One region of the Pseudomonas sp. P4_B4 genome, then DNA from elsewhere that is predicted to be linked to it. Evidence: predicted binding sites of a transcription regulator. Region 1 holds the regulator's gene; each other region holds the start of a gene.
The links. The regulator FliA, encoded in region 1, starts transcription of late flagellar genes. The targets are predictions, from matches to a motif close to CTAAAGTTTNNNNNNNNNNNGCCGNTAA.
Positions count from the first base shown of each region.

Region 2: a site for FliA is predicted at 1,613-1,640, ahead of AC1DVE_RS16180 (flagellar protein MotY). Genes of this name have one in related genera too.
Region 3: a site for FliA is predicted at 2,844-2,871, ahead of flgM (flagellar biosynthesis anti-sigma factor FlgM). Genes of this name have one in related genera too.

Region 1 covers NZ_JBFUHS010000015.1:6,528-12,917, forward strand. Annotated here, with positions in the region: gene flhA (flagellar biosynthesis protein FlhA) at 1-1,384, shown strand, start outside; gene flhF (flagellar biosynthesis GTPase FlhF) at 1,396-2,724, shown strand; gene fleN (flagellar synthesis regulator FleN) at 2,841-3,671, shown strand; gene fliA (RNA polymerase sigma factor FliA) at 3,668-4,408, shown strand; gene AC1DVE_RS16715 (chemotaxis response regulator CheY) at 4,577-4,948, shown strand; gene AC1DVE_RS16720 (protein phosphatase CheZ) at 4,970-5,758, shown strand; gene AC1DVE_RS16725 (chemotaxis protein CheA) at 5,785-6,390, shown strand, end outside.
Region 2 covers NZ_JBFUHS010000014.1:27,824-34,213, reverse strand. Annotated here, with positions in the region: gene rnt (ribonuclease T) at 1-503, opposite strand, end outside; gene pyrC (dihydroorotase) at 500-1,546, opposite strand; gene AC1DVE_RS16180 (flagellar protein MotY) at 1,706-2,695, shown strand; gene AC1DVE_RS16175 (argininosuccinate synthase) at 2,741-3,958, shown strand; gene AC1DVE_RS16170 (hypothetical protein) at 4,109-4,807, opposite strand; gene AC1DVE_RS16165 (response regulator transcription factor) at 5,354-5,980, shown strand; gene AC1DVE_RS16160 (PA3496 family putative envelope integrity protein) at 6,062-6,241, opposite strand; gene nth (endonuclease III) at 6,348-6,390, opposite strand, start outside.
Region 3 covers NZ_JBFUHS010000023.1:149,387-155,776, forward strand. Annotated here, with positions in the region: gene cheR (protein-glutamate O-methyltransferase CheR) at 93-920, opposite strand; gene AC1DVE_RS22465 (chemotaxis protein CheV) at 966-1,898, opposite strand; gene flgA (flagellar basal body P-ring formation chaperone FlgA) at 1,982-2,740, shown strand; gene flgM (flagellar biosynthesis anti-sigma factor FlgM) at 2,908-3,234, shown strand; gene AC1DVE_RS22480 (flagella synthesis protein FlgN) at 3,283-3,750, shown strand; gene AC1DVE_RS22485 (flagellar brake protein) at 3,843-4,589, shown strand; gene AC1DVE_RS22490 (MFS transporter) at 4,655-6,025, opposite strand; gene AC1DVE_RS22495 (glutamine synthetase family protein) at 6,088-6,390, opposite strand, start outside.

The DNA of each region.
Region 1 (6,390 bases):
CGGATTGGTGGCGCAATTGCCATCACTGTTGTTATCGACAGCCGCCGCGATCATGGTGACCCGTGCTTCCGGTTCGGAAGACATGGGCAAGCAAATCAATCGCCAGATGTTCGCCTCGCCCAAGGCGCTGGCGGTGGCGGCAGGCTTGATGGCGGTCATGGGCCTGGTGCCCGGCATGCCGCACTTCTCGTTCCTCAGCATGGCGGCCCTGGCGGCCGGTGGCGCCTACCTGTTCTGGAAAAAGCAGAACGTCGCCAAGGTGCAGGCCCTGCAAGAGGTCAAGCGCCAGCAGGAGTTGTTGCCGTCGCCGGCCCGTGCCCAGGAAACCAAGGAGCTTGGCTGGGATGACGTGACGCCCATCGACATGATCGGCCTGGAGGTGGGTTATCGCCTGATTCCGTTGGTGGACCGCAACCAGGGCGGCCAGTTGCTGGCGCGGATCAAGGGTGTGCGCAAGAAGCTGTCCCAGGATCTGGGTTTCCTGATGCCGACCGTGCATATCCGCGACAACCTCGACCTGGCGCCCAGTGCCTATCGCCTGACCCTCATGGGGGTAATCCTGGCCGAAGCAGAGATTTACCCGGATCGCGAGCTGGCGATCAACCCGGGGCAGGTCTACGGCACGCTCAACGGCATTACCGCCAAAGATCCGGCTTTCGGCCTGGAGGCGGTCTGGATCGAAATCAGCCAGCGCGCCCAGGCGCAATCCCTCGGTTATACGGTGGTCGATGCCAGTACCGTAGTGGCCACCCACCTGAACCAGATACTTTACAAGCATTCCAGTGAACTGATCGGTCACGAAGAAGTGCAGCAGCTCATGCAATTGCTGGGCAAAAGCTCGCCGAAACTGGCCGAGGAGCTGGTGCCAGGGGTGGTTTCGCTATCGCAGCTGCTCAAGGTGCTGCAAGCGCTGTTGGCCGAACAAGTGCCGGTGCGCGACATCCGCAGCATTGCCGAAGCCATCGCCAACAATGCCGCCAAGAGTCAAGATACCGCCGCGCTGGTGGCTGCCGTGCGTGTTGGCGTATCCCGTGCAATCGTCCAAAGCATTGTAGGCACTGAGTCGGAGCTGCCAGTTATCACGCTGGAGCCAAGGTTGGAACAGATATTGCTCAATAGTCTGCAAAAGGCCGGGCAAGGCTCGGAAGAGGGTGTTCTGCTGGAGCCAAGCATGGCTGAGAAGCTGCAACGTTCGTTGATCGACGCAGCGCAGCGCCAGGAGATGCAAGGTCAGCCGGTGATTCTGCTGGTGGCCGGTCCGGTTCGCGCGATGCTCTCGCGATTCGGCCGGCTCGCAGTCCCGGGTTTGCACGTGTTGGCTTACCAGGAAATCCCTGACAACAAGCAAGTGACCATCGTTGCGACAGTAGGGCCCAACGGCTGAGGTAGTGGTTTATGCAAGTTAAGCGTTTTTTCGCCGCCGATATGCGTCAGGCCATGAAGCTGGTTCGCGATGAGCTGGGCGCTGATGCCGCCATCATTGGCAACCGCCGGATCGCAGGAGGTGTCGAACTGACGGCTGCACTGGATTACAAGTTGTCGGCGCTGGCACCGCGGGTTCCGAACATGGAACTCGAAGACGAGCTGCGCAAGACTCAGTCGCGGATCGTCACTGCCCAGGCCGAACTGAGCCTGCGTGGCGACGGCGAGAGCGACAATGCGACCAATCGCCAGTTGTTCGCCGGCTTGCCGCTCACCGCAGCCGAGCCGTTGATCGAACCAACGTACGCCGAACCCCGTCGCCCCGCACCGGCTGCTGCACCAGCCTCCACTGGCGTGGACCCGCGCGCGTTCGACTCGATGCGTTTCGAACTCAACAGCCTGCGCGAACTCATGGAAGTCCAACTCGGCTCGCTGGCCTGGAATCAGCTGCAGGGCAGCCGTCCGGACCAGGCCAACCTCTGGCGTCGCCTGCAACGCATCGGCCTGTCCGGCCCGCTGTCGCGCGACCTTTTGACGATGATCACCGATATCGAAGAGCCTCGTCAGGCCTGGCGCATGTTGCTGGCGCACCTGGCGCGCATGATCGTGACACCGGAAATCGAGCCGCTGGAAGAGGGCGGTGTGATCGCCATGGTAGGCCCAGCCGGCATGGGCAAGACCACCACCCTGGCCAAGCTGGCTGCCCGTTACGTGCTCAAGTACGGCGCGCAGAACATTGCGCTGGTGAGCATGGACAGCTTCCGCATCGGTGCCCAGGAGCAGCTCAAGACCCTGGGGCGCATACTCAACGTGTCGGTGACCCACGTCGATCCGGGCCAGTCGCTGGTGCAGGCGCTGGAACCCTTGCTGCGCAAGCGCGTGGTACTGATCGATACCGCCGGCCTGCAGGCCAGCGACCCGGCCCTGCGCATGCAGCTCGAAAGCCTGGCCGGTCGAGGCATCCGCTCGAAAAATTATCTGGTTCTGGCAACCACCAGCCAGAAACAGGTTCTAACCGCCGCTTATCACAGTTACAAGCGTTGTGGGCTCGCTGGCTGCATCCTGACTAAACTGGATGAAACGGCTAGTCTGGGCGAGGTGTTGAGCCTGGCCATCAGTCATGAGCTGCCGGTGGCCTACCTGACCGATGGCCCGCGGATTCCGGATGATCTCCATCTGCCGCGCCGTCATCAGTTGGTCAGTCGCGCCGTCAGCGTGCAAATGCAGGAAGAACCCAGCGAAGAAGCCATGGCTGACATGTTCGCTGATATTTACCACAGCCAAACCAAGCAGGTTGGCTAAGGTAGTAATGAACAGTTTTTGTACCTACATCGATGGTCTGCCATGCATTGTTCCGTTTGTGAACGCGCAGCCAGTAATGTGGCCTCCGTCTATGCAAGACAAGGTAAAGAAATAACATGGGCAGCATGCATCCCGTACAGGTGATCGCGGTGACCGGCGGCAAAGGTGGCGTCGGGAAAACTAATGTGTCAGTGAACTTGTCCCTGGCTCTGGCTGAGCTTGGCCGGCGCGTCATGCTGTTGGACGCCGACCTGGGACTGGCGAACGTTGACGTTCTGCTGGGCCTGACACCCAAACGTACCCTGGCCGACGTGATCGAGGGCCGCTGCGAACTGCGCGATGTACTGCTGCAGGGCCCCGGCGGTATCCGTATCGTTCCGGCCGCATCCGGCACTCAGAGCATGGTGCATCTGAGCCCCGCGCAACACGCCGGCCTGATCCAGGCCTTCAGCGATATCGGCGACAACCTCGACGTATTGGTGATCGACACCGCGGCGGGCATTGGTGACTCGGTAGTCAGTTTCGTTCGCGCAGCCCAGGAAGTGCTGCTGGTGGTGTGCGACGAGCCGACCTCGATCACTGACGCCTACGCATTGATCAAATTGCTTAACCGTGACTACGGCATGAACCGCTTCCGCGTCCTGGCCAACATGGCCCAGAGCCCGCAGGAAGGGCGCAACCTGTTCGCCAAGTTGACCAAGGTCACGGATCGCTTCCTCGACGTCGCCCTGCAATACGTCGGCGCGGTGCCCTACGACGAAAGCGTGCGCAAGGCGGTGCAGAAGCAGCGCGCCGTCTACGAGGCCTTCCCGCGTTCCAAGTGCTCGCTGGCATTCAAGGCGATCGCACAGAAGGTCGATACCTGGCCGCTGCCTGCCAACCCGCGCGGGCACCTGGAATTTTTCGTCGAGCGCCTCGTGCAGCAGACAGCAGGACCGGTTCTATGACGGCAAGCGGTTACAACCTCTACAAAACATCGGCGCGTGATGCGCAGTACGAGCTGATCGAGCGTTACGCGCCGCTGGTTAAACGCATTGCCTACCACTTGTTGGCGCGCCTGCCGGCCAGTGTCCAGGTCGAAGACCTGATCCAGGCCGGGATGATCGGCCTGCTTGAGGTGTCGACCAAGTATGACGCCAGCAAAGGCGCCAGTTTCGAGACGTACGCGGGCATTCGAATCCGCGGCGCCATGCTCGATGAAGTGCGTAAGGGGGACTGGGCGCCACGTTCGGTTCACCGCAATACACGCATGGTCAGCGACGCCATTCGCTCGATTGAAGCGAAAACCGGTCGTGATGCTAAAGATCACGAAGTTGCGGCCGAACTCCAATTGAGTCTCGACGATTACTACGGGATTTTGAACGACACCCTGGGCAGCCGGCTGTTCAGTTTCGACGATCTGTTGCAGGACGGCGAACACGAAGGGCTGCACGAGGATGGGGCGAGTGCTCATATCGAGCCGTCACGCGACCTGGAAGATGAACGCTTCCAGGCTGCGCTGGCAGATGCGATTGCCAATTTGCCGGAGCGTGAGCGACTGGTGTTGGCGCTGTACTACGACGAAGAGTTGAACCTCAAGGAAATCGGTGAGGTCCTTGGGGTCAGCGAATCTCGGGTCAGCCAGTTACACAGCCAGTGCGCGGCCCGTTTGCGGGGGCGTTTGGGGGAGTGGCGAGCGCGCTGAAGGCAGTGTGGGGGACACTGCGAACGAGGCCGGTGTGGTGTTGAACTGCGCCGGTCGCGATCTGTTGTGCTCCAGACAGTCATCGAGTGCTTTGCCGGATTGATTGAAATGGCGTGTCCAGGTGCTGGGCGCGTTTAAGACTGCTTGGAGGTCGAATTGGACAAGAACATGAAAATCCTCATCGTTGATGACTTCTCAACGATGCGGCGGATCATCAAGAACCTGCTGCGTGACCTTGGGTTCACCAACACCGTCGAGGCCGACGATGGCACTACCGCCATTCCGGTGCTCAACAGCGGAAGCATCGACTTTCTGGTAACGGACTGGAACATGCCTGGCATGACCGGTATCGATCTGCTGCGCCATGTGCGTGCCGATGAAAAGCTCAAGCACCTGCCGGTGCTGATGGTGACCGCTGAAGCCAAGCGTGAGCAGATCATCGAAGCGGCCCAGGCCGGCGTTAACGGCTATGTGGTCAAACCCTTCACGGCCCAGGCGTTGAAAGAAAAAATCGAGAAGATTTTCGAACGCATCGGTTGATGAGTGCGCCATGGGGGAGCTATGGGCAATAACGAAACTTCATTGGGCGATTTTGAATCGACCCTGAAAAAACACGCCGTCGAATTGGTCGCCAGCCTTGAAAAAGGCAAGTTCGGCGACGCGGTGCAATTGATCCATGAGCTCAACCAGACCCGTGACCGCGGCCTGTATCAGGAAGTGGGCAAGCTCACTCGCGAACTGCATAGCGCGATCGTCAATTTCCAGATTGACCCGCACATGCCGCAAGCCGAAGAAGTGTCGCAGATCACCGACGCCACCGAGCGTCTGGGGTATGTGGTCAAGCTGACCGAGGCCGCGGCCAACCGCACCATGGATCTGGTGGAAAGTGCCACGCCGCTGGTCAATGGCCTGGCGGATGAAGCCAAGGTGTTGAGCGCGGACTGGGGGCGCTTCATGCGTCGCGAAGTCGGCGCGCAAGAGTTTCGTGAACTGGCCCGGCGGGTCGACGGGTTCCTGGCGCGCAGCGGCACGGACAATCGCGCGGTGTCGGGCAACCTCAACGACATCCTGCTCGCCCAGGATTACCAGGACCTCACAGGCCAGGTGATCAAGCGTGTGACCCAGTTGGTCACCGAAGTTGAAAGCAACCTGCTCAAGCTCGTGCTGATGGCCAGTCAGGTGGACCGCTTTGCGGGCATCGAACATGACCGCGAAGCGATGCTTGCAGAAAAAGATCCACAAAAACATCTATCTCAGGGTGAAGGTCCGCAGATTCATGCCGATAAAAGAGAAGACGTTGTGTCCGGTCAGGACGATGTGGACGATTTGCTATCCAGCCTTGGATTTTAGGTAGACCTGTTAGGAGCATCCCCTTAATGAGCTTCGGCGCCGATGAAGAGATCCTTCAGGATTTCCTGGTTGAGGCCGGCGAGATTCTAGAGCAACTGTCCGAGCAACTGGTCGAGCTGGAAAGCCGTCCGGATGATGCGGATCTGCTCAATGCAATTTTTCGCGGTTTTCACACTGTAAAAGGGGGCGCCGGCTTCCTCCAGCTCAACGAGCTGGTGGAGTGCTGCCACATCGCCGAGAACGTGTTCGACATCCTGCGCAAGGGTGAACGTCGCGTCGACTCGGAACTGATGGACGTGGTTCTCGAAGCGCTGGACGCGGTGAACAGCATGTTCAGCGAAGTCCGCGAACGCCGCCCGATCACGGCTGCGACACCTGAATTGCTTGCGGCGCTGGCCCGCCTGGCCGAGCCGCAATCGGCTGACGAGGTGGTATCCGCGCCTGTCGCTGCTGTGGTTCAAACGCCTGTGGCTGAAGCCGAATCGGGCGACATCACCGACAATGAATTCGAACAACTGCTGGACTCGCTGAACGCCGTCAAGGCGCAGGCCGAGGCCCCGGCGGCTGCTCCAGCGCCTGCCAGCAATGCCGCTGCCAGCGACGAAATCACCGATGCCGAGTTCGAGTCGTTG
Region 2 (6,390 bases), on a different contig from region 1:
GCGAGCGTTGCGGTATCGAAACTGGAAAACGGATGGAACGGATTGCGCTTCATGTCCAGCCGCGCAACCGCCGCATTCAGGAAGCCCAGGTCGAAGCTGCTGTTATGCCCGACCAGGATCGCCCGTTTGCAACCATTGGCCTTGAGGGCCTTGCGCACGCCGCGGAAGATATCGTTCAGGGCAGACTCTTCACTCACGGCCATGCGCAGCGGGTGATCGAGCTTGATCCCGGTGAATTCCAGGGCAGCCGCTTCGATGTTCGCGCCTTCGAACGGCTCGACACGGAAGAAGTAGGTGTGATCCGGATAAACGAAACCCTTTTCATCCATGGCGATGGTGGTCGCAGCGATTTCCAGCAGGGCGTCGGTGGCCGAGTTGAAGCCACCGGTTTCTACGTCGACGACAACCGGCAGGTAACCACGGAACCTGGCAGCCATTGGATGACGAGGACCGCCTCCGCCGCCATTGCCTTCCAGTTCGTCGTCGAAATGGTCTTCACTCACGCGTGTTCCTCCAGCAGGCGCCAGCGCAGTTTTTCACCGGCGCGCAGCGGGATAACGGTCAGCTCGCCAAATGGCAGGCTGGTCGGGGCGGTCCACTCTTCGCGGACCAGGGTGATGCGATCGGTGTTGGCCGGCAGACCATAGAACCGAGGGCCGTTGAGGCTGGCGAAGGCCTCGAGCTTGTCCAGCGCATTGCGCTGTTCGAAGGCTTCGGCGTACATCTCGATGGCCGCATAGGCGGTGTAGCAACCGGCACAACCGCAAGCAGCTTCCTTGGCGTGCTGGGCATGGGGCGCCGAGTCGGTGCCGAGGAAGAACTTCTCGCTGCCGCTGGTGGCGGCGTCGAGCAGGGCTTCCTGGTGGGTATTGCGCTTGAGGATGGGCAGGCAATAGAAGTGCGGCCGGATCCCGCCCACCAGCATGTGGTTGCGGTTGTACAGCAGGTGGTGAGCCGTGATGGTCGCGCCGACGTTGGCCGAAGCCGAGTTGACGAACTGCACGGCGTCCGTGGTGGTGATGTGTTCGAAGACCACTTTGAGGGTCGGGAAACGTTCGACCACACGGCGCATGTGTTCATCGATGAAGATTTTTTCGCGGTCGAACACGTCGACATCACCACGGGTGACTTCACCGTGAACCAGCAACGGCATCCCGACTTCGGCCATGGCCTCGAGTGCAGGGAAAATCTTGTCGATGCTGGTGACGCCAGAGTCCGAGTTGGTGGTCGCGCCGGCCGGGTACAGCTTGGCGGCGTGAATGAATCCGCTGGCCTTGGCCTCGCGAATTTCTTCAGGCTGGGTGCGGTCGGTCAGGTACAGGACCATCAGTGGCTCGAACAGGCTGCCGGCCGGGCGGGCAGCGAGAATCCGCTGGCGATAGCCGTCGGCTTCGGTCGCGTTGCGCACCGGTGGAACCAGGTTGGGCATGATAATGGCGCGGCCAAAGGTGCGCGCGACATCCGCGACGGTATTGGTCAACACGGCACCATCGCGAAGATGAATATGCCAGTCGTCGGGACGCAGCAGGGTCAGGCGGTCGGACATGAGGGGATTCCAGGCGGGTCAAACTCAAGGGAATGCTACCGGAAAAGACTCTTGCAGGCACTCGCTATCAAGTTTTGCAGGAAGCTTCCGATATCCAACGGGTATGCCGTAAACATGTGTGTGTCGGTCTTTTTGTTGTAGAAGCCAGTGGAGCCTCCCGTGCGCCAGCGTTTTTTAGCCTTGCTCAGTGTGTTTGCCAGCCTTCCCGCGATGGCGCTCACTTTCCAGACCCGTCTGGAGAGCATTGAGTGGACGGTCGAGGGTGACAAGTTCGAATGCCGCCTGACTCAGCCGATTACCGACTTCGGTTCGGGCGAGTTCGTGCGTCGTGCCGGCGAACAGGCGACGTTTCGTCTGAAAGCCTACAACCCGATGATTGGCGGTGGCTCGGCGACGCTGCTGGCCGCTGCCGCGCCGTGGCAACCGGGGCGTGACGATATCAACCTGGGCACGGTGAGAATCGGCAGTGGCAACGTTTTGTTCAACAGCTCACAGGTTCAGGCCGGGCGTCTGATCAGTGGCCTGATGGACGGTCGCAGCCCGGTCGTTCGACATTCCTCGGGGGATGGGCGGGTGTCGGAAGTACGCTTGTTGCCGGTCAGGTTCACCAAAGCGTTTGCGGACTATCAGGGTTGTGTGGCGAAACTGTTGCCACAGAATTTCGAACAGGTGAAGCAATCCGAAATCGGCTTCCCCGGCGGCGGAATCGAACTCGACAGCGCCGCGAAGGCCAGGCTGCAGGTGATGCTGGAGTACATGAAGGCCGATCCGACGGTCAATCACATCGAACTCGACGGTCACTCCGACAACAGTGGCAACCGCCTGACCAACCGCGATCTGTCGCGGCGCCGAGCCCTGGCAGTGCTGGAGTTCTTCAAGGCCAACGGCATCCAGGAGTCGCAAATCACCGTGCGTTTCCATGGCGAACGTTATCCGTTGGCGCCTAATACCAACAACACCAACCGCGCGAAGAACCGTCGAGTAGCGGTACGCCTGGAGCGCGGAGCACCAGCGGAACAAGTCGCCCCGCAAGCGACGAAAGCGGCCACTACGGCCACTTCCTGCCCCGGCTGTAATCGTCGCGCCCTCGACAGAATCTGTCGCTTCGTCGTCATAAGCTGTCGCGCCCCTGTAAATTATTCTGTATGAGCGGTAGACTTCCCCGCTTTCCGTAGAACCCCGTGGAGTGATGGCATGGCGGACGTAAACAAGGTCGTTCTGGCGTATTCCGGCGGCCTGGACACTTCGGTGATCCTCAAGTGGCTGCAGGATACTTATAACTGTGAAGTGGTGACCTTCACCGCTGACCTGGGTCAGGGCGAAGAGGTCGAACCTGCACGCGCCAAGGCTCAGGCCATGGGCGTGAAAGAGATCTACATCGACGACTTGCGCGAAGAGTTCGTGCGCGATTTCGTTTTCCCGATGTTCCGTGCCAACACCGTTTACGAAGGCGAGTACCTGCTGGGTACTTCCATCGCTCGTCCGCTGATCGCCAAGCGCCTGATCGAAATCGCCAACGAAACCGGCGCTGACGCCATTTCCCATGGCGCCACCGGCAAGGGCAACGACCAGGTTCGTTTCGAACTGGGCGCGTACGCCTTGAAACCTGGTGTGAAAGTGATTGCCCCTTGGCGCGAATGGGACCTGCTGTCCCGTGAAAAGCTGATGGATTATGCCGATAAGCACGCGATCCCGATCGAGCGCCACGGCAAGAAGAAGTCCCCGTACTCCATGGATGCCAACCTGCTGCACATCTCCTATGAAGGCGGCGTGCTGGAAGACACCTGGACCGAGCACGAAGAAGACATGTGGCGCTGGACCGTTTCCCCGGAAAACGCTCCAGACAAGGCGCAGTACCTGGAACTGACCTACCGCAACGGCGACATCGTCGCGCTGGACGGCGTCGAAATGACTCCGGCCACCGTGCTGGCGACCCTGAACCGTATCGGTGGCGAACACGGTATCGGCCGTCTCGACATCGTCGAGAACCGCTACGTGGGCATGAAGTCCCGTGGCTGCTACGAAACCCCTGGCGGCACCATCATGCTGCGTGCCCACCGTGCGATCGAATCGATCACCCTGGACCGCGAAGTGGCTCACCTCAAAGACGAGCTGATGCCCAAGTACGCCAGCCTGATCTACACCGGCTACTGGTGGAGCCCAGAGCGTCTGATGCTGCAACAGATGATCGATGCTTCCCAGGTCAACGTGAACGGCGTTGTGCGCCTGAAGCTGTACAAGGGCAATGTGATCGTCACTGGCCGTAAGTCCGACGACTCGCTGTTCGATGCCAACATCGCTACTTTTGAAGAAGATGGCGGCGCGTACAACCAGGCGGATGCTGCGGGCTTCATCAAGCTCAACGCCCTGCGCATGCGCATTGCGGCGAACAAAGGCCGGAAGCTGTTCTGAGACCTTTGAAATCGTGATGGATACCTGACCTCGTCCTCGACGAGGTCAGGTACCTGAAAACGGGGTGTGACGCCAGTTACTACGTTGTCGGGTGTTTTCGTTTCCGCGGATGATTTCCTGTTTTTCTCCTTCTCGATGGTCTGACCTGTACTACACGTTGTTGTTCGCCGGTTGCCCGGCCTGATCAATGACCGACAACCTGTGCGAGTCCAGATTGTAGGCAACATAAAAGGCGGCACAGCGCTTCCTGGTCTGCTTTGAATATTTAAGCGCACTGGCTTTCAGTAAAGTCTCCGAAACGGCACAAGTGACAAACAGAGTCACGTACGCCGTCTTTTCCCGTGGCCTCTGGAGGTTTTCCAGCAGCGCTCCAAACTCGACCTCCTTGCTCATCCAGCGTGCATCAACGATGTACAGGTCTTTTATAAGCTCCGGTAACTGAAGCTGATGCTGAACAGAGACAGTGGTTTGCAGACCAATCTCGGTTGGCGGGTCCTGTGCGCCGCAGGGCGTCCGAGTTGACTGCGGGTCATTCATTGATGTTTCCAGTGCGGGATTTTCAGACGACTTCCCGGCCGCTTTTTTTTCCGGCCGCCCAGCATCATCCATGACCTTCATGAAGTGTTTTCCCTTTTCAAAGTCGGAGGGCGCATAAAGGGATTTGTAGTTGAAGTTGAGTGTCGCGAAAAAAAGCAAAAGTAAATAAAACGGAAAGCTGATCAGAAACCAGACGTAGAGTTCTCTTTCCTCTTGGTCGAGGAAAGGTAGAGAAACAGCTGCCGAAGTTTCAGAGAGTGCTGCGAATATCGCGATAATTGTCATTGGGTTGGTGATTCGTTTTTTTATCATGTTCTGTACTCATGCCGGGTTGTCTTTTCTCGAATGATTTATGAGGTTGGTTTGATGTGGTAATTATTGTAGTGTTTTTTATTGCTTGTTGGTTTTGATAAGCGTTTTTATTCGTTTGTTGTATTGCTCTTCGTTTTTTGGAATGTTAGTGGTGTTTTAATGATTGCTCAAAAAATATTATTTGCTGTAAGAGTAATTGGATGCTTGGTGTGTGATATGTCTGGTGTGAGTGTTTAGTGCGTAAATATCAGTTGCGTTTTAACAGAGGGGTAGAGGCTTATGTTTGTCAGGGCGCTACCGCTCAGGCTGACTCTCGGAAAATTTTGGTCGTAAATCGATAGAGGTGACGGCTGGAAAGTGCGACACACTGACGCTGATACAGTTTTCAATTCATTCCGTTCGAGGGATTTTTGTAGGAGGAATCCGTGTTGTTTGTAGGGGATGTCTCTTGGTGTGGGTGGCTGGGAGGGGCGACATGCCATGGGTGAAACGACTAGGCTATTGTGCGGGCTCTAAAAATTCGAACAGCGAAAATTGGACTTGCCCATGAATAAAGTGCTGATCGTGGATGATCACCCCGTCATTCGTCTTGCGGTACGTATGCTAATGGAGCGTCATGGCTACGAAGTTATTGCAGAAACCGATAATGGTGTGGACGCACTGCAACTAGCCCGTGAACTTATGCCGGATATTGTCATTCTGGATATCGGGATTCCGAAGCTGGACGGGTTGGAAGTCATCGCGCGTTTGTCTTCGACCTCAATGCCTATGAAAGTGCTGATTTTGACTTCCCAGGCGCCGGGGCATTTTTCCATGCGTTGCATGCAATCCGGTGCAGCCGGTTATGTCTGCAAACAACAAGACCTGACGGAGTTGCTCAGTGCAATAAAGGCGGTGTTGTCAGGCTACAGTTACTTTCCTAACCAAGCCTTGCATACCGTGCGTTGCAGTTTGGGAAATGCCAGTGAGGCTGATATGGTTGATCGCTTGTCAGGACGGGAAATGATGGTCTTGCAACAGTTGGCCCGAGGAAAGACCAATAAAGAGATTGCCGATGGAATGTTTCTCAGCAATAAGACAGTCAGTACTTACAAGACCCGCCTGTTGCTCAAACTGAATGCGCGGTCTCTGGTCGATCTGATCGAGCTGGCACAACGCAATGGTCTGGTGTGATGACGTAACTGTGCGACAAGGGGCGTCTACCGGAGTATGGCACTTAGAAAAAAAGCCTCCGTTTCGGGAGGCTTTCAGGTGTCATAAGTCAAAATCGTAATCGGCCAATTGCTTTTGCAGTCGGCGCTCCTCCAGCAGGTTGTCGATGGTGCGGCGTTTGCTCAGATTAGTTTTCGCTACTTCAACCACCGGCTCAGCGTCATCGGTTTCGGCGGTGGTGAAGTCGTCTTCTACGTCCAATTGCTCTTTGCCAGTACTCATTTAGTTACTCCAGGCTAAGAAGGCCTTTGGCGCTCCTTATATCGACAATCTCCCGGCGGGTAAAAAAGATTTTTTCAATCGATAATTCAATAAACCTAATAGCGCCTCAATCGTCGGAGGTTTTGTGCTTGTATTCGCACAAGTCCTCG
Region 3 (6,390 bases), on a different contig from region 1:
CCACAGGGGATTTGTGGTGTGTGGGAGAGATATTGCGGACAAAAAAACGGGAGCCCCTGAGGGGCTCCCGTTTTTTGACAACACCAACGAAATCACTTCGCCTGGTAAATGATCCCCGGGCTGCACTGGACCATCTGGTAATGATCCGGCAAACCGTTCAACGCTTCGGAAGCACCGAGGAACAGGTAACCGCCCGGCTTCAACGTGCTGTGGATACGCAACAGGATGTCCTTCTTCACCTCGGCGGAGAAGTAGATCAACACGTTGCGGCAGAACACGATATCGAACTTGCCGAGGCTCGCGTAGCTGTCCAGCAGGTTGAAGGAACGGAAATCCACCCGACTCTTGATCGGTGCCTTGATCGCCCAGCGCCCCGGCCCTTTCGGGTCGAAGTAACGTTGCAGGCGCTCGGGCGACAGACCGCGGCCGATGGCCAGGCTGTCGTACTCGCCGGTCTTGCAGTTGTTCAGCATGGTACCGGACAGGTCGGTGGCAATAATCTGCACGCCCATCCTCAACTGGCCCAGGTTGACCCGCTCGAACTCGTCGATGGACATCGACAGCGAATACGGTTCCTGGCCCGACGAACACGCCGCCGACCAGATGCGCAGGCGCTGGCCGGGACTGGCCTTGATCGCCTCGGGCAGAACCTTGTTCTTCAAGACTTCAAACGGGTAGGTGTCACGAAACCACAGGGTTTCGTTGGTGGTCATGGCATCCACCACCTGCTCGCGCAAACCGCTGCGCGGTTGGGTCTGCATGCGCTGAACCAACTCCCCCAAAGACTTGATGCCTTGCTGTTCCATCAGTTTGTTGAGACGGCTGGAGACCAGGTACTGCTTGTTTTCACCGAGCAAGATGCCACAGGCTTTTTCCAGGAATACCCGGAACTGTTCGAAATCCAAATTACCCGTAGACAATGATGCCGCCTCTTAAATCGTGTTGACTGCCAGGGGGGCGACCCCCTAGCTGATATCTGCTGCTTTGATCCGGTCGACTACCCGGGATGCCAGGTCATCAGGACGGAACTTGGCCAGGAAGTCATCGGCACCGACCTTCTTGACCATCGCCTGATTGAATACCCCCGACAACGAAGTGTGCAGGATGATATGAAGCTTTTGCATGCGCGGGTCGTTGCGGATTTCCGCCGTCAGGGTGTACCCGTCCATCTCCGGCATCTCGATGTCGGAGATCATCATCAGGAACTCTTCTTCCGGCTTCTTGCCCTCGTCGACCAGTTTGCGCAGGTAGTCCAGCGCTTGCCGACCGTCGTTCAGCGCCACCACTTCGACGCCGACCGTTTGCAGGCAACGCGTGACCTGCTTGCGCGCCACCGATGAGTCGTCGACCGTCAGCACGCGCAACGAAAGCGCCTTGTGCTGGGTTTCGACATCCACCACACCGACTGAAATCGCTTCAGGCGTCGGTGCCACTTCCGCCAGCACCTTCTCGACGTCGATGATCTCGACCAACTGATTGTCGACTCGCGTCACCGCCGTCAGGTAGTGATCGCGCCCGGTGCCCTTGGGCGGCGGATGGATCTCCTCCCAGTTCATGTTGACGATGCGCTCCACCGAGCGGACCAGGAAACCCTGGGTCTTGGTGTTGTACTCCGTGATGATCACGAAGGGATTGTGCTTGTCCTTCAACGCACCGGAGCCAGTCGCCATTGCCAGATCAAGGATCGGAATGGTCGCCCCCCGGATGTTCGCCACGCCGCACACGACAGGACTGGACTTGGGCATCAGCGTCAGCTTGGGGCATTGCAGCACCTCCCGAACCTTGAACACGTTGATCCCGTACAGCTGCTGGCCGTCGAGACGGAACAACAACAGCTCAAGGCGATTCTGCCCCACCAGTTGCGTGCGCTGGTTTACCGAATCCATTACACCAGCCATGCCCAGACTCCTACACCAACGCCAAGTGTTGTTGCGACGCGCCTTCATCACTAAACGGCACGGCGCTTGCTTTTTTAATCGTTATGAACACAGAACCGACATTTTTCCGACGCCTGACCACACCCTGCCGAAAATTGCTCGGTGTGCTGGCGGCTTTTTGCCTGTTCAACGCTGGCAGCCCTGCCCTTGCTGACGCGGTTACCTTGCCTGACATGCTTATCGGCGTCACTCAGGGCTTTCTTGAATTCACCGTAGAAGACTATCTGGCTACCAGCCAAACGGAAGGTCGCTACGAGATCCAGGTCAACCAACTCGATCCGCGCATGCACATGCCCATGTGCGACAAGGAATTGACAGCAACGCTTGAGAGTCCCAAGCCGCTGGGACGGGTTACGGTCAAGGTTCGCTGCGAGGGCGTTTCCCCCTGGACAGTGTTCGTGCCCGCTCAAGTCCGCCTGTTTCGCGAAGTCGTGACCAGCGCCCGGCCACTGCGCCGCGCAGCCATTGTCGAGCCTGGGGACGTGGTCCTGCGCGAGCGCGATATCAGCCTCACCAGCCAGGGCTACCTGACCTCCCTCGATCAGGCGATCGGACAGCGACTGACCCGACCAATGGTCGCCGACCAGGTGATTACCCTGGTGCATATCGAACAGGCAGAAGTCATCCGCAAGGGTGATCAGGTGGTGATTACCGCCCGCAGCGGTACGCTCAGCGTGCGCATGCCGGGCGAAGCGCTGTCAAACGGCAGCCTGAGCGAACAGATCCGGGTGAAAAACCTCAACTCCCAGCGAGTCATCAAGGCGCAGGTCATCGCGCCGGGGCAGGTGGAAGTGTCCATGTAAGGCTCGCTATTCATCAGAATGTGGCGCTTGCCGCGGCTGTTCCCTAGACTGTGTTCCAGGCACGGCAAGCGCTGGCGCGCGCAAGGTTCATTGATAAATGGGCCTAAAGTTTTCCAGGGAATGGCCGAAACCATGGCAAGCGTCCAAATTCCCAGAGGTTTTTTATCATGGTCATCGATTTCAGCCGATTGAACAGCTCCTCGTCCCTTACGGGCAGTACACGTACCAGCGCCAGCAAGGAAAGTGCCGAGGCCGGCAAATCTGCGCCGCTGGAGTCCGCGGCCGAACCGGCCGGTACCGTCAAAAGCGGGGAATCGGTACATCTCAGCAATGAGGCTCAACAGTTGCAGAAGGTCACTGACAAGCTGCGCGATCAGCCTGCCGTCGACAACGCCCGCGTGGCCGAGTTGAAAGCAGCGATTGCCGATGGCAGCTATAAAGTCGACAGCAACCGTGTAGCCAGCAAACTGCTCAACTTCGAAGCCCAGCGCTAGGCCACCGCCGGCGCCAGGCTTTTGGACGCTTAAAACCCAAGGCCAGCCATGCACGACACTCATTTACTGCAACTGATCACCGACGACTTTGCCCCAGCGCAACACCTGCTGGAATTACTGCAGACCGAATCCCTCGCATTGCATGGCCGCGACATGCCATTGCTCGAGAACATCCTGGCGCAGAAACAGGCATTGGTCGTTTTGCTCGAACAGCATGGCCGCAAGCGCAGTGAAGTCCTCGCCAGCCTCAACCTGCCGACCAACCGCGGCGGTCTGGAGCAATTGGCCGGCCAGTCGAGCATTGGCGAGCAGTTGCTGGCGCAAAGTGACGTGCTGACCGATCTCCTCGCCCAGTGCCAGGCCATCAACGCCAACAACGGCCAGTCGATCCTCACTCAGCAGGCCGCTACGGCCACCCAGCTGAAAATCCTCACCGGCGGTGAAACCCCGGCGCTTTACGATGCCAGCGGAACATTCTCCAAGCTTGCCAAGCCGCGCCCGCTCAGTCAGGCATGAGCCGGTCAATGCCCCCGCTCTATCAAGACGCGCAACATACTGGCAAACTGCCAGACTGCCGTAGTCAAATTTTGTCTGGAGATTGATTAACCGTGTCCAATGCCTTATCCGTGGATGATGCTCCGCAGCCACCCAAGGTGCTCTCCACGCCCTTGGAAATCTCCAGCAACCTGCGCCAGCTGCTCGAAAGCCATGACCCGCTGATCATCACATTCCACGAGCGCAGCCAGCGCTTCCAGAGCTATCTGGTGGACCTGGACCGTGACAGCAACATGATTGCCCTGGACGAAATGATTCCCCGTGATGGCGAGCGCTACCTGCTGGCGGGCGAACCGTTCAGGGTCGAAGGCTTCCACGAAGGTGTACGCATTGCCTGGGAAAGCAACGGCCGGTTGAACATCGACGAATCCGCTGGCAGCCGCTGCTATCGTGGCGCCCTGCCCGACGAAGTGGTGTACCACCAGCGCCGCAATGCGTTCCGCGCCGCGCTGAAGCTGGCACAACTGGTCAACGTCAACCTCGACGGCGAAAAACTCAAGGCCCCCATCAGCGGCAAGCTGCTGGATATTTCCGCTACCGGCTGCAAACTGCGCTTCGACGGCGACATCACTGGCAGCCTGCAACTGGGCCAGGTGTACGACCGCTTCAGCGCCGAACTGCCCTTTGGCAAGATGACCGCGCCGGTCGAGTTGCGTTATCTGCACTTCGAAGAAAAGATTTCCACCACCTTCGCCGGCGTTCGCTTCCACAACATGAGCGGGTTGGTGCAGCGTCAGGTCGAACGCTTCGTCTATCAGTTGCAACGCGAAGCACGTCGCTTCGACAAAGACGACATCTGATGGAGCGTCAACAAAAAACGGGCAGTCCCTTGCGGTGACTGCCCGTTTTTTTTGTGCCCCCGGTTTTAAGGCCTGGCCTCGGTAAAGCTTTGCTCGCGCCCCGAATCAGGGTCTTCTGGCGGTTGATCGGTTTCTGATTCGGATTCAGGTTCGGCTGACGGCTCCGGATTCACCGGATTGCACATCTGATCCTGCACCACCTGCTCATCGACCCGAGGATCCAGCGCCGCCACCAGTGGCGAACTCGTCATATTGTCCGGCATGGCCACGTGATGCAGCGGTGCGTCGTCGACCTGATGCAGGTTGGTCACCGCTTTCGGGCGAATCCGCCATACCAGCACCAACGCAAAGAAGCTGAAAAACGCGTAGAGCATCTGGCTGCCGAACAGCTTCATCAGCACGCCTGCCACCAGCGGCCCGATACTCGCACCCACGCCATAGGTCACCAGCAACATTGCCGTCAGGGACACCCGACGATCGCCTTCGACGTGGTCATTGGAGAACGCCACCGCCAACGGATACAGGCAGAACTGCACCAGCGAACAGACGAAACCGGCGATAAACAGAACCTCCAGCGGCACCTGCGGCATGATCGCCAGCGGCAGTGCAGCCAGGGCCAGGCTGAACGCGAAGCTGCGAATCAACACGGCCCGATCGTAGCGGTCGGACAACCAGCCCAACGGCCACTGCACCAGCAGCCCGGCAAAAATGCAGCTACCCATGAACAGACCGACCTGCTCCGTGGACAATCCTTGCTGCGAGGCATACAGCGGTGCCAGACCGTAGAACGAACCGACGATCAGGCCTGCCCCGAGCACCGTGCTCAATGACTGCGGCACGCGCTTGATAAAGAACCGTGGCTCCATCGGCGCCGGATGCATGGGTGCCGGGTGGATCCGCCGCGTCAGGGCCACCGGCACCAGACACAGGGCGAAACACAGGGCGACCAGCATCAGCAGCTCCAGCCCCAGCGCCGGATGCATGACCAGAATCAGTTGCCCCATCACCAGGCCCAGGTAAGAGGCGATCATGTAACCGCTAAACACCAACCCGCGCTGCTTGGCCTCGGCCTGTTCGTTCAGCCAGCTCTCGATCACCATGTACTGGCACATCATGCCGAGGCCGACGATCACCCGCAGGAACAGCCAGGCCGGCAGCCAATCGATCAGGCCATGCCCCAACACCGCCGCGCCGACAATCCCGGCACAGGCCGAGTAGGCCCGGATATGCCCGACCCGGGCAATCAACCGGTGACCGATCTTGCCCCCCAGCACCAGGCCGAAGTAGTTGGCGGCCATCAATGCACCGACCCACAGGCTGTCGACATGGTCGGCCGCCAGGCGCAGGCCCAGGTAAGTACTCAACAGGCCCGAGCCGATCAACATCATCAGCGAGGCGAAATACAGCGCCCGAAAGGATTTCCAGATTTGGCGCAACGAGCGGCTCCTTGCAGTGAGAATCGGCTACCGCTAAACGATAGCCGGATGTCGACGGATCGTCAGGCCTGGGTCGCTAACACACGACGCTCCCAGGGAGTAATTTCATCATGGAAACTGCTCAGCTCCAGGGTCTTCGAAGCGATGTAGCCTTCGATGAATTCCGCGCCGAACAGTTCCTTGGCCAACTGGCTACGTTTCAGACGCTCCAGTGCCGCATGCAAGGTACACGGCAACGAAAGATTGTCCGGCACTTCGAACTCACCCTGGATCGGCGCGCTCGGTTCCAACGCGTTCTCGATGCCATGCAAGCCCGCCGCCAGGCTTGCGGCAATCGCCAGATACGGGTTGGCATCGGCCCCCGG